DNA from 4 places in the Streptomyces sp. NPDC055140 genome. Region 1 is predicted to be linked to each of the others. Evidence: riboswitches for the same ligand, from Rfam matches in the RefSeq annotation. Region 1 holds a riboswitch; each other region holds the start of a gene.
The links. Region 1 has a riboswitch for cyclic di-AMP ahead of ACWFR4_RS28010 (NlpC/P60 family protein). Riboswitches for the same ligand answer to the same signal wherever they lie in the genome.
Positions count from the first base shown of each region.

Region 2: linked by a shared signal. The riboswitch ahead of ACWFR4_RS12050 (M23 family metallopeptidase) and the one ahead of ACWFR4_RS28010 (NlpC/P60 family protein) in region 1 are both predicted to bind cyclic di-AMP.
Region 3: linked by a shared signal. The riboswitch ahead of ACWFR4_RS25410 (M23 family metallopeptidase) and the one ahead of ACWFR4_RS28010 (NlpC/P60 family protein) in region 1 are both predicted to bind cyclic di-AMP.
Region 4: linked by a shared signal. The riboswitch ahead of ACWFR4_RS26870 (transglycosylase family protein) and the one ahead of ACWFR4_RS28010 (NlpC/P60 family protein) in region 1 are both predicted to bind cyclic di-AMP.

Region 1 is NZ_JBSGTG010000016.1:167,073-170,423, reverse strand. It holds gene ACWFR4_RS28015 (tellurite resistance/C4-dicarboxylate transporter family protein) at 1-507, opposite strand, end outside; gene ACWFR4_RS28010 (NlpC/P60 family protein) at 535-1,698, opposite strand; cyclic di-AMP (ydaO/yuaA leader) riboswitch at 1,707-1,856, opposite strand; gene pcrA (DNA helicase PcrA) at 2,125-3,351, shown strand, end outside.
Region 2 is NZ_JBSGTG010000005.1:20,991-24,341, forward strand. It holds gene ACWFR4_RS12045 (aldo/keto reductase) at 1-433, opposite strand, end outside; gene ACWFR4_RS12050 (M23 family metallopeptidase) at 544-1,599, opposite strand; cyclic di-AMP (ydaO/yuaA leader) riboswitch at 1,611-1,757, opposite strand; gene ACWFR4_RS12055 (PP2C family protein-serine/threonine phosphatase) at 2,017-3,123, opposite strand; tRNA gene ACWFR4_RS12060 (tRNA-Met) at 3,323-3,351, shown strand, end outside.
Region 3 is NZ_JBSGTG010000014.1:77,453-80,803, reverse strand. It holds gene ACWFR4_RS25420 (HPr family phosphocarrier protein) at 1-209, shown strand, start outside; gene ACWFR4_RS25415 (GntR family transcriptional regulator) at 426-1,112, opposite strand; gene ACWFR4_RS25410 (M23 family metallopeptidase) at 1,394-2,182, opposite strand; cyclic di-AMP (ydaO/yuaA leader) riboswitch at 2,195-2,351, opposite strand; gene ACWFR4_RS25405 (M16 family metallopeptidase) at 2,548-3,351, opposite strand, start outside.
Region 4 is NZ_JBSGTG010000015.1:149,672-153,022, reverse strand. It holds gene eno (phosphopyruvate hydratase) at 1-385, opposite strand, end outside; gene ACWFR4_RS26870 (transglycosylase family protein) at 700-1,380, opposite strand; cyclic di-AMP (ydaO/yuaA leader) riboswitch at 1,385-1,556, opposite strand; gene ACWFR4_RS26865 (transglycosylase family protein) at 1,726-2,712, opposite strand; gene ACWFR4_RS26860 (cytochrome P450 family protein) at 2,852-3,351, opposite strand, start outside.

The DNA.
Region 1 (3,351 bases):
GAAGAGCACCATCCCGGTGTACGCGAGCCAGTGCGCGCCGACCGCGGGCGCGAGCGTCGCCGCCAGGACGACGAGGCCCTGCGTCGCGACACAGCCGAGGAACACGCCCCCCGGCATCCGCGGCTTCCAGCGCCGTACGACGTTGATGAGGAGCACCGGCCAGACGAGCGCGGCCAGGGCGAGGAGCGCCTCGGCCAGGGTCTGCCAGCCGAACATGGAGATCCGGGTGCCGAGGACGGTCGTCGCCGCGACCGCGGTGAGCGCGGGCGGGGTGTCGGCCTCGGACTGCCAGCGGTCGCGCTCCCGCACCAGCCGGTTCGCGAAGTCCGCCGCGAGGACCAGCCAGAGGGCGGCGGCGAGCACCAGCATGATGCCGGACAGCACCGAGTGACCGGTCAGGTTCAGGCCGACCGAGATGATGCCGGTGGCCATGACGGCGGCGCCGGCGGCCGGCGGGAGCTGGGACCACGTGGGTCCGGTACCTGGGGTTGTGTTCGGGCCGCGCACCGCCCGAACGTAACCCCACGACGGCGGTCAGGCCGGGCGCACCACGCTGTGGATCGGCATGTAGTAGATCGACTCGACGCGGACGTTCGCACCCGGCTTCGGGGCGTGGATCATCTTGCCGTCGCCGATGTAGATGCCGACGTGGCTGATGTCGTCGTAGAAGAAGACCAGGTCACCGGGCTGGGCGTTGGCCGTGGTGACGGTCGTGCCGACCTTGACCTGGTCCCAGGTCGTGCGCGGCAGCGAGATGCCGGCCGCCTTCCACGCGGCCTGCGTGAGGCCCGAGCAGTCGTACGAGTCCGGGCCGGTGGCGCCCCACACGTACGGCTTGCCCATCTGGGACTCGGCGAAGGCGATGACCTTCGCGGCCTTGGCGGCGTAGCCACTGCCGGTGCTGCCGGAGCCCGTACCCGTGCCGGAACCGCTGCCCGTGCCCGGGTTCTCCTTCTGGCGTGCCTCCTCCGCCGCCTTGCGCTTGGCCTCCGCCTCGGCCTGCTGACGCGCCAGCTCCTCCGCCTTCTTCCTGGCGGTCTCCTGCTTCTTCTTCTCGATCGCCGCGAGGCGCGCCTTCTCCTCGGCGGTCAGCTTCGACAGGAGTTCGCGGGCGTCGCCGAGCTTCTGCTGGACGTCCCTCTTCGTGCTCCTGAGCGTGGCCTGCGAAGTGGTCAGCGTCTCCAGGCTCTTGGCCGCCTCGGTGCGCTTCTTCGTGGTGGTGGCCTGCTCGGTCTGGTAGTCGTCGACGGCCTTCTTCTGGCGGCTCGTGAGCCGGCTCATCAGCTGGTCCTGGTCGAAGTAGTCCTGCGCGTCGTCGGCGAGGAGCAGCGTCGCGGTGTCGGAGACGGCGCCCGTGCGGTACTGGGCGGCGGCGAAAGTGCCGAGCTCCTGGCGGGCCTTGTTGAGCTTTTCGGTGCGCTGCGCGACGTCGTCGAGCAGGTCCCCGACGCGCTTCTGCTGCTTGGTGGTGCGCTCCTTGGCCGCGTTGTACTTCTCCGTGGCGACGCCCGCCTGGTGGTAGAGGGTGTCGACCTTCTTCTGGACCTCTTCCATGCTCGGCTTCGGCGGCGCGGAGGGGGCGGCGGTCGCGCTCTGCGAGAGCAGGGCTATGGAGGTGAGGGCCGCCGTGGTGATTCCGACGACGGGGGCCGTGCGGGGACCGGCTGTCCTGCTGCGCGGCTTGCGGTGCGACGCCAAGGGGCGCGTCTCCTTCCCATGACCGCCTACCGGGTTAGCTGTCGGGTTCGGGCGGAGATGCGGAAGGCTGCCCTACGGCCGCGCCCTGACGGGTCGTCGGCCGATTCACCCCAAAGGTCGTGGGTCCCCGGTTCCATGCCTCTCGGCGTACTGAACTCAGCGGGGGCGACCCGTTCGCGGCGCGGTTGCCGGCGGGGGGACGGGCGGCCCGCGGAGCACGCTAGCCAACTCGTGTGGCTGCTGTGAAGGTTGATGTTCGATATGCCCGATACATTTTCGTGACCTTCGGCAATCTTGTTCGCGACCTCCGGTAATCAGCACGGAGGGTGATTACCGCACTACGAGAGGTGGCCGGGCCCGCGAAGTCGGGGGGAAGTTTCCGGGGCGGCCGTGGGTGTCAGTGGGGCGGCCTAGACTCGTATAGCGATGAGCAGCCTCTTTGACGACAGCTTCCTGGCGGACCTCACGGCTTCGAAGGCCAGTGAGGAGCATGCCCCGCCGCCGCCCGAGGACGACACGGCTCCGGAGCACGTTCCGGACGACCTGTTCGACGGGAAGTTCGACGCGCCCCCGGCCAGGGACGCGTACTACCGGGACGGCGCCCCACGCCCGGCGCTCGACCCGGCGGCGCTCCTCGACGGGCTGAACGAGAACCAGAAGGCGGCCGTCGTCCACGGCGGCTCCCCGCTGCTCATCGTGGCGGGCGCGGGTTCCGGCAAGACCCGCGTGCTCACGCACCGCATCGCGTACCTCCTCGCCGAGCGCGGTGTGCACCCCGGCCAGATCCTCGCGATCACGTTCACGAACAAGGCCGCGGGCGAGATGAAGGAGCGCGTCGAGTCCCTCGTGGGCCCGCGGGCGAACGCGATGTGGGTGTCGACGTTCCACAGCGCCTGCGTCCGTATCCTGCGCCGGGAGTCGAAGAGGCTCGGCTTCACGTCGTCGTTCTCGATCTACGACGCCGCCGACTCCAAGCGCCTCATGGCCCTGGTCTGCCGCGACCTCGACCTGGACCCGAAGAAGTTCCCGCCGAAGTCCTTCAGCGCCAAGATCTCGAACCTGAAGAACGAGCTCATCGACGAGGAGGACTTCGCAGCTCAGGCCGCCGACGGCTTCGAGAAGACCCTCGCCCAGGCCTACGCGATGTACCAGTCCCGCCTCCGCGAGGCGAACGCGCTGGACTTCGACGACCTGATCATGACGACGGTAAACCTCCTGCGCGCCTTCCCGGACGTCGCCGAGCACTACCACCGCCGCTTCCGCCACGTCCTGGTCGACGAGTACCAGGACACGAACCACGCGCAGTACGCGCTGGTCAGGGAGCTGGTGGGGTCGACCGACAGTGGCCGCGCGGAGGACGAGCCGCCGCGTGAAGGCGACCTGCCGCCGGCCGAGCTGTGCGTCGTGGGTGACGCCGACCAGTCGATCTACGCGTTCCGCGGAGCCACCATCCGCAACATCCTCCAGTTCGAGGAGGACTACACCGACGCGACCACGATCCTGCTCGAGCAGAACTACCGCTCGACGCAGACCATCCTCTCCGCGGCCAACGCGGTCATCGAGCGCAACGAATCCCGCCGCCCCAAGAATCTGTGGACGAACGCGGGCGCGGGCGCGCAGATCGCCGGCTACGTCGCGGACACCGAGCACGAC
Region 2 (3,351 bases), on a different contig from region 1:
TCACCAGCTCGTCGAGGGCCGCGATGATCTCCTCGACCGGCACGGACGGGTCGTCGAAGTGCGTGTAGTAGAGGTCGATGTAGTCGGTGCCGAGGCGGCGCAGGGACTCCTCGGCGGCGGACTTGATGGTTTTCGCGGACAGGCCCTTGAAGTCGGGGTGGGCGCCCACCTTGGTGGCGATGACGACATCGGAGCGGTTGCCGCGCGCGGCCAGCCACTTGCCGATGACGGTCTCGGACTCGCCGCCCTTGTTGCCCGGGACCCACGCCGAGTACGAGTCGGCCGTGTCGACGAAGTTGCCGCCCGCGGCGACGTACGCGTCGAGGACGGCGAAGGACTGGGTCTCGTCGGCGGTCCAGCCGAACACATTGCCGCCGAGGGAGAGCGGGAACACCTCGAGGTCTGACGAGCCAAGCTTGCGAAGAGAAGTCATGGCCTGCCAGAACACCGATATGGATCAAGATATTCCGGGCATGGCGGACCGGCGGTCCTGACGTCGGGGGGTTGCCGTCAGGACCGCCGGGGTGCGGAGGTTTACGAGCCTCAGATCGTCAGGCCGTTGGAGCGAAGCCACGGCGCGGGGTCGACCCCGGTCGCCTGGCCGCCGGGGTGAACCTCCAGGTGGAGGTGCGGCCCGGTCACGTTGCCGGTGGCGCCGACACGGCCGATGACGTCGCCGCTGGTCACCTTCTGGCCCGCGCTGACGTTGAGGGACGACTGGTGGCAGTACCAGAGCTCGGTGCCGTCCGGCAGCTCCAGGACGGTGCGGTAGCCGTACGCGCCCGCCCAGCCGGCCTCCTTGACCGTGCCGGAGTGGATCGCCTTCAGCGGCGTACCCGTCGGAGCGGCGAAGTCGAGACCCGTGTGGTAGCCGGAGGACCACATCGAGCCGGGCTGACCGAAGGTGCCGGTGATCGTGTAGGAGGCGACCGGCAGCGTGAAGCTCTTGGCGAGCTTGGCGAGGCGCTCGGCCTCGGCCTTCTTCTTCGCGGCCTCCTCCGCCGCCTTCTTGTCGGCGGCGGCCTTGGCCTTGGCGGCGTCCTGCTCCTTGCTGGCGTCCTCGGCGGCCTTCTTCGCGGCGGCCTGCTCGGCGGCCGCGGCCTCGGCGTCGGCGGCCTGGTTCTGCTGCTGCTCGGCCTGCTGCATGATGCGGGCGCGCAGGGCCTCACCGGCGGTCGTGCCCTGCTGGGCGTCCGCGGTGGTGATACCGGCGCCGGTCAGCGGGGTCGCGTTGGTGCCGGACTCGTCGGCATCTCCGGAGACATCGGATATCAGCGCGCCCACGCCGGGCAGCGACTTGGCGTCGGGCAGCGAGTCCTTGACGGCCGAGAGGTCGGGCATCGAGATGTGTACGGGAGGCTTGCCGCCCTGCGCGGTGGCGATGCCGCCCGCGCCGACGGCCGCGATCACGCCGACACCGAGAACGGTGGAGCTGCGCGCGAGACCACCGCGCTGCTTGGCCACGCGGTGCCTGCCGCGTACGGGACGGACGGACTCCTCGGTGGGGTTCCACTCGTCCCAGGTCCGCTCGTCCGTTTCGCCGAACTCTTCGTCGATCGGCGCGTAGGAGAACTCTGGGGCAGGCCGGTTTGACGCCACTGGGGCGCGCTCCTTTCCTTCCTTCTCGCCTACCGGGTTAGCTGACGGGTTCGGAGCAGGAAGGTCTCCTACCGACGCCTTCCGCAAGGAAAGGACGTCCGATTCACCCCAAGTTGGTGGTTCCCCGGCTCCCTTGCGGGATTAGGCGCGTGCGCACGGAGCCATCTCTTGTGACGGCTGGGACGACCGCGCTGCGTTATCGAACGTTAATAGACACCGGGGCCCGATTCCAAGCCGTTCCGACTGATCGTTAACGCCTTTGGCCTGGACTTATTGGGGCACGAGCGGGCGGAATCGGGCGAGTTGACCCGACGTCGGAACGGGCCATTCATCTGACGGTTTGTCAAATGTTATGCGCAGCGACGCTGTTCGACTACATAAGGTGATGACGGCACTCACCGCTGCTTCACGGCCGCTTCACGGCCGCCTCACCGCGAGCAGTGCCATGTCGTCCGTCGTGCCGCCCCCGGTGTGCCGGCGGACCTCGGCGGCGAGCGCGGCCAGCAGCGGATCGGGCCCCGAGAACATCCGCCCCGCGAGCCGGGCCGCCGGGTCGTAGAAGGTGCCCTGCGCGTCACGCGCCTCCGAGAGACCGTCGGTGTGGAGCAGCAGCGTCGCCCCGCTCGGGAACTCCGTCTCGGACGCGCGGTCGGGCCAGGTGCCGAGGTCCCCCATCCCGAGCGGCAGCGCGGGCTCCGGCGCCGACAGGACCTTGAGCGCCCCGTCGCCGCCCAGAAGCAGGGGTTCCGGGTGGCCGCGGTTGATGACGCGTACGAGACCGTTGCCGTGCGGGATCTCGGCGAGCACGGCCGTGGTGAAGCCCTCGAACTCGTCGAGGCCGTTGCGCCGCATCCCCTCCCGCGCGAGTGCCCGTTCCAGGCGCTGCGCGACCGCCTCCAGGGTCGCCTCCTGCTCGGCCGCCTCCCGGAACGCGCCGATGACGACGGCCACGGCGGACACCGCGCCCATGCCCTTCCCGCGCACGTCGCCCACGACGAGCCGCACGCCGTGCGGGGTGTCCTGCACCGCGTACAGGTCGCCCCCGATGAAGGCCCCCGCCTCGGCGGCCTCGTAGCGGGCCGCGATCTCCAGGCCGCCGATGCGCTCGGCGGGCTCGGGCAGGACGGCGCGCTGGGCCGCCTCGGCGATCTGGCGCACGGAGGTGAGCTGCTCGCTGCCGCGCCGTACGACGCGGTTGATGACACAGGCGAGGACGGCGACGGTGGCGACCGTGACGAGTTCGGTGATCGAGTCGCTGTTGTAACTGCGGGTGTATCTGAGGTGCACCCCCAGTACGACGGCGACGGTAGCGAGGCCGGTCAGGAAAGTGCCGCGGGCCGAGAAGAACGGGGCGGCGACCAGCGGGGCCGCGGTGAACAGGGGCACGCCGGTGAAGGTCGACAGGGTGACGTAGTCGTAGATCGCCCCGGCCACGATGAGGAGCGCGGGCAGCAGACGCACAAGGAACCGGGCCCGGGACAGGTCCTGGCCTCTCTCGCGTCCGCGTCCTCCTCGCTGCCCCACCACTCGTCTCCCGCCACCGTCCGCGTCGGTCCCGCGTCTGCGCACGTCATCGGGCCCCACCCCAGACTTCCCCCCGGACAGGCGGCGGGCGACCTGGTGGGACCGACCGGGTGAAAGGGGTCCCGGGCGGCGGATCACGGAACCCTGGGCAACCGATTCGCGTTCTGTCGCCGCAATGGCGTAGAGTCGTGTTTACCGACGCGGGGTGGAGCAGCTCGGTAGCTCGCT
Region 3 (3,351 bases), on a different contig from region 1:
CGGCCACGGCGGCCGGCGTCCCCGTGACGATCGCCAAGATCGACGGCACTCCCGTCAACGCCGCCTCCATGCTCGCGGTGCTCGGCCTGGGTGCCGGCGGCGGCGAGGAGATCGTCCTGTCCTCCGACGTCGAGGGTGCGGACATCGCGCTCGACCGTCTGGCCAAGCTGGTCTCCGAGGGGCTCGAGGAGCTTCCCGAGACCGTCTAGTACGGGCCGGTACGGGGTCGCCCAGCACTGACCCCTACCGGGTCTCTGGATTCTTGGGCGCTGTTTACTGCTCGCAGAAGATCGCGCCACATAAAGGGTCTGTTCGGATTTTCCGAGCAGACCCTTTTTCTTTCTGCGGACCTGTTCTCATAATTCCGGGGCAGCGAAAACAGAGCCCCTTGAAATGGGCCGCCCTCTTTGTATACGGCACCTCTGTTAATGCTGGAGCCCCACCGTGTTGACGGGATGTTGCGAAGTCCTCACACGGCCACCCGGGCGGGGGGCGCGCAACCGGTGAGCGACCGCGGCGCGCTCCGTGTGCTGCGCCGTGAGCGCCCGCGCGCGCTCCCCGTCACCGCGCGCCACGGCGTCCACGATCGCCCCGTGCTCGGCCCAGGACTCGGCGGGCTGCGCGGGCTGCTCGACGGTGTACATCCACGCGATCTTGTGGCGGAGCTGCGTGAGCATCGTGATCAGCCCCGGGCTGCCGGACGCCTGCGCCAGCGTCTCGTGGAACCAGCCGCCCAGCGAGCGCAGATCCTCGCTCTGACCTCGCCGAGAGCGCTCCTGACCCAGCCTGACCAGGCCTCGAAGCACCTTCAGGTGCGCCTCGGTGCGGCGCTGCGCGGCGCGGGCGGCGGCGAGCGGCTCGAGGAGCATCCGGATCTCCAGCTGATCCGCCGCCTCCTGCGTGGTGGGTTCGGCGACGCACGCGCCCGCGTGCCTGCGGGTGACGACGAAGCCCTCGGCCTCCAAGGTGCGCAGCGCCTCGCGCACGGGGACGCGGGAGACGCCGTAGCGGCGGGCGAGCACCTCCTCGGTGAGTCTGCCGCCACGCTCGTAGACACCGGAGACGATGTCGTCGCGGATCGCCGTGCATACCGAGTGCGCCGGAATGCGCATGAACCGACCTCCGCCTTAATCCCCGCGAAACGCGGTAGACAGTCGCTCGTACAGCGCGATTGAAGTCCGTTCAGCGCGCTTGCCCAGCGACTCTATTCCAGCGGACGCGAATTTCCGACGGCAGGCCGTAATCCATGGATATTTTTTGGACAGCGCCGCCGGCAACGAACGAGCCGGGCCGGTAACGAGCACGGCTGGTGACGAGCGCGGTCGGTAACGCCGAAAGCCCCGGCTCGGTTAGCCGGGGCTTTCGGTGCGTTGTCGCGAGTACGCGGCGAGGGTCAGACGTTGATGCCGTGCGAGCGCAGGTACGCGACGGGGTCGATGTCCGAGCCGTACTCGGGGCTCGTGCGCGCCTCGAAGTGGAGGTGCGGGCCCGTGACGTTGCCGGTCGCCCCGGAGAGGCCTATCTGCTGACCCGGGGTGACCGTCTGGCCGACGGAGACGCCGATGGACGACAGATGGCCGTACTGCGTGTACGTGCCGTCGTTCATCTTGATGACGATGTTGTTGCCGTAGGCGCCGCCCCAGCCGGCCTCCACGACCGTGCCCGCGCCCACGGCGTGGACCGAGGTGCCGCTGGCGGCGTGGAAGTCGATGCCGGTGTGGCTACCGGAGGACCACAGGCCGCTGCTGGCCTTGTACGCGGTCGACACGTACGAGCCGGTGACGGGCATGACGAAGGCGTTCAGTCGCTTGCGCTCGGCCGCACGGGCGGCGCGCTCCTTGGCCTCGCGCTCCGCCTTGGCCTTCGCCTCGGCCTTGCGCCGCTCCTCCTCGGCCTTCTTCTTGGCCGCGGCCTCGGCCTTCTCCTTCGCGGCGGCCTTGTCGGCGGCCTGCTGCTGGGCGGCGGCCTGCGCGTCGATCTGCTCCGCGAGGGAGTCACCGATGGAGATGGCCTTGGTCAGGCCGGTCTGCTCAAGAGACGCGTCGTCAGCGGCGAGGGCGGGGGCGGCGAGGCCTCCGATGACACCGGTCGTGGTGAGCGCGGCGACGCCGGCGACCTGCGCGGTGGTACGCGTGAGACGGCTCGGGCGACGGTGCTTCCCGGTGGCACGGGTGAACGCCATGGAGTGGCTGATCCTTTCCTTCCTTCTCGCCTACCGGGTTAGCTGACGGGTTCGGAGCAGGAAGGTCTCCTACGGACCCCCTTCAGAGAAGGGCGTCCGATTCACCCCAGGGACGGTGGGTCCCCGGCTCCCCCGGCTCGCGCCTTGGGGGACTCGGCGATGACTGTCCGGCGCCGCGGGCGCGGCGTACATCTGGCGGACAGCCGGACCGACGCTAAGCGGGGCATCTTTCAATCAACAAACGGAACCGGGCTTTTGTAGCGCATGCCACAGGGCAGACAGGCAACCACTGGTTCAATTCGGACATACAGGGGCCCCGGCGGTCATCTCATCCACCGGGGCCCCTCGTTGCACACCGGTCACGGTCAGCCCGTGACGACGGTCACCTCTCCGATGCCGAGCGCCCTGACGGGCTCCTCGATCTGCGCGGCGTCACCGACGAGCACCGTCACCAGACGGTCCATCGGGAAGGCGCTCACGACGGCCGCGGTGGCCTCCACGGTGCCCGTCGCGGCGAGCCGCCGGTACACCTCCGCCTGGAAGTCGTCCGGCAGGTGCTGCTCGACCTGGTCGGCGAGCGTCCCCGCGACGGCCGCGGCGGTCTCGAACTTGAGCGGGGCGACGCCCACCAAGTTCTGTACGGCCACGTCCCGTTCGGCGTCGGTGAGACCCTCCGCCGCGAGCGTGCGCAGCACCTTCCAGAGGTCGTCGAGCGCCGGACCCGTGTTCGGCGTGTCCACGGAGCCGCTGATGGCGAGCATCGCGACGCCCGTCCCGTCCGGCGCCGAGCGCAGCACCTGGGCGAATGCCCGCACGCCGTAGGTGTATCCCTTCTCCTCGCGCAGGACGCGGTCCAGGCGGGAGGTGAGGGTGCCGCCCAGGCAGTACGTGCCGAGCACCTGCGCCGGCCACACCCGGTCGTGCTTGTCCGCGCCGACGCGGCCGATCAGGATCTGCGTCTGCACCGCGCCCGGCCGGTCGACGATGACGACCCTGCCGGTGTCGTCGGCCGTCACGGGCGGTACGGGGCGCGGCTCGGCCGTGTTTCCCGTCCAGGCGCCCAGCGTGTCCGCGAGCAGCGCGTCGAGGTCGATGTCCGCGAGGTCGCCCACGACGACCGCGGTGGCCGTGGCGGGGCGCACGTGCCGGTCGTAGAAGGCGCGTACGGC
Region 4 (3,351 bases), on a different contig from region 1:
CGCTGGCCTCGGAGGCGGCGTGCGCGACGGCGAGGGAGACGCCGAGGATGGCGTTGGCGCCGAGCGAGCCCTTGTTGTCGGTGGCGTCCAGGTCGAACATCGCCTGGTCGATCAGGCGCTGCTCGGTGGCGTCGTAGCCGACGAGCTCCGGGCCGATCTGCTCGATGACGGCGAGGACGGCCTTCTCGACACCCTTGCCCTGGTAGCGGTTCGGGTCACCGTCGCGGAGTTCGATGGCCTCGAACGCGCCGGTGGACGCACCGGACGGGACAGCGGCACGACCGGTGCTGCCGTCGTCGAGGCCGACCTCGACCTCGACCGTGGGGTTGCCTCGGGAGTCCAGGATTTCCCGGGCTACGACGACGTCGATGGACGGCACGAGCATCTCCTTCTGGGATGTGACGCAACTACGCCGGGCCGCATGGTCCGGCAACACCTGAGCCTATCCGGCTCCGGGCACCGGCCAGCCGACCGACCGGCCCGTGGACAAAACCGAGAGCGAATTGTTTCCGAACGGAACAAAAAGTCCCGGCCGACAACGGACGAAAGCCCAGGACCCCTCACACACCAAAGCCCCGCCCCGGGCGCGACGGGGGAATGCGCACCCGGGGCGGGGAGTCCTTGGGGGGGGGCTGGTACCGGCCGTCCGCCGAAAGCCGGTACCCGAGCGGCCTGGGGGCTGCCGCTCTCCTCTATTACCTACTTGAGGTGGAGCTGCTGGCCCGGGTAGATCAGGTCGGCGTCCTCGACGATGTCCTTGTTCAGCTTGAAGAGCTTCACCCAGCCGCCCTTGGTGTGGTGCGCCTCGGCGATGGTGCTGAGGGTGTCGCCGGCCTTCACCTTGTACTCGCCGTCGCCCTTCTTGACCTTCTTGCCGGTCGAGGTCTCGACGGTCTTCTTCGACTCCTGCTTCGGGGCGGCAGGCGCCGTGCGCTCCTGACTGCGGGTGGTCGGCTGCTCGGCCTTGCGCTCCGGCTGCGGGGTGGCGGCCGGGGCGGAGCCGGTCGAGGCGGCGGACAGGCCCACGCCGCAGCTCGGCCAGGCACCCTTGCCCTGGCTGGCCAGGACCTTCTCGGCGACGGCTATCTGCTGCGCCTTGGAGGCCTTGTCGGCGGTGGAGGCGTACGCGGTGCCGCCGTACGCGGCCCACGTGGACGAGGAGAACTGGAGGCCGCCGTAGTAGCCGTTGCCCGTGTTGATCGACCAGTTGCCGCCGGCCTCGCACTGCGCGACCGCGTCCCACTCGGAGGCGGTGGCGGCGGAGGCGCCGGTGGCACCCATCAGCGGGACGGCGACAGCGGCACCGGCGACACCGGCGAGCGTGGCGACGCGAACGGCCTTGGACGGGCGGCGGTGCTTGCCCTTGCTGGAAAACAGCATCGAGAGATCCCCTCACCGACGCCTACGAGGTGAGCTGTCGGGTTCGGGCCGGATGAGTGCCCGGTCGCACGTCCTGCGTGCGACTTAACCCCAAGCCGGTCGTTCGGCCGTCTCTCGACGGCCGGGGCCGGCACTTACCTTGGGTCCCCCGCTCCTGCCTACGGCGCTTACGCGACGACTGTTCCCGTACGGACATTGGCAGGATTCGGCGTGACATCCGACGGGGCCCGCTGTGGCGAGCGGTGATGACCGTAAGCAGTGGATCGCCGGAATTTCAAAGACGATCAGGGCCTTTGAGACCCATCTCTCACTCTCACCAAAGCGGACATTAACCCCGAACTGCCGCTACTTTTCGCCCGATTCGAGCCCAAGATCCAGACTCTGACCAGGAAGGATGAGGTCGGGATCGGTGCCGACCGTCTTCTTGTTCTCGGCGTACAGAGCGGCCCATCCGCCGTCCACGTCATGGGTGTCGGCGATGTCCCAGAGATTGTCGCCGGCACGCACGGTATAGGAGCCTTCGTCCGCATTCGCTCCCTTGCGTCCGCTTTCGCCACCGCGCGAGGCGTGGCGGCCCGAGCCGTCGTCGGCGCGCGAGGAGCCCGCGGCGTCGTCCTCGGCGGCGTCACCGCGGTGCCGGCCGGAGGCGGGCGAAGTGGCGGAGTCCGAGCCGTCGGAGGCCTCCGACGAGGGCGTGCCGGAGGTCGAAGTCGAGCCGTCCTGGCCGGACTTGCCGCCCTTGGAGTCTTTTGCGGTGTTACCTGCGGTATCACCCGAGTCGTCGTGATTCTTCTCTCGGGAGTCACCCTTCGCGCCCGAGGACGCGGAGTCCGCCGGCTCGTCGCTCGCGTCGCCCTTCGCGGTGCCGCCGTTCGCCGCGTCGTCACTGCCGGAGTCGCCGGCGGACGCGGACGGGGTCGGCAGGGCCGCCCCGGGATCGACCTCGGCCGCCGCGTCGTCCGTCGTGAGGCCCGAGGTGACCGAGCAGACCGGCCATGCCCGCGGGCCCTGGTCGGCGAGGACCTTCTCGGCGACGGCTATCTGCTGCGAGCGGCTGGCCTGGTCGGCGCGCGGCGCGAAGTCGAGGCCGCCGTAGCCCTCCCAGGTCTCCTGTGAGAACTGGAGCCCGCCGTAATAGCCGTTGCCCGGATCGGCGCTCCAGGAGCCGCCGCTCTCGCACTCGGCGAGCTTGTCCCACGTGGCCGTCGACGCGGCGCTCGCGCTGGTCGCGCCGAGCAGGGGGATCGCGATGGCGGAGCCGGCCACGCCCGCGGCGACGATGAGCGCGGGAGCCTGGCGGGGGCGACGGTGACGACCGTTCCCGGTGAGCATGGAGGCGCCTTTCGGGGGCTCGGGGAATGCTGCGGCGGGTGGTGCCGCGATGACTGGTGAACGTAGCGGGAGTCGAACGCTTGTCACAAGTCGATGCAGCCGAGATCACGTGAAAGTCACAGTCTTGACGGGCTGTCAGTTACGGGGCTTTGTCCGGGCCTTCCTGATGCGGCGTGAACTCGACCGGAAGCGTGCGCAATCCCCGCATGATGAGCCCGCCACGCCAGCGCAAATCGGCAGGTTCCCCCGCGAGTCGCAGGTCCGGAAGGCGCGTCAGAAGCGTGGCGAGGGCGGTCTGTCCTTCCAGGCGCGCGAGAGGGGCGCCGAGGCAGTAGTGGATGCCGTGCCCGTATCCGAGGTGCTGATTGTCACGCCGGGAGAGGTCGAGGGTGTCGGGCTCGTCGAAGCGCGCCGGGTCACGGTCGGCGGCGGCGAGCACCACGAGGACGGGGTCGCCGGCTGCGATGTCCTGCCCGCCGACGGTCAGCGGCTCGGTCGCGAAGCGCCAGGTGGCGAGCTCCACCGGGCCGTCGTAGCGCAGGAGTTCCTCGACGCCGGTCTCCAGAAGCCCGGGTTCGGCGGCGCCGGGGACCAGCGACCGCTGGAGCCGCTCGCGCTGCTCGGGGTGGGTGAGCAGGG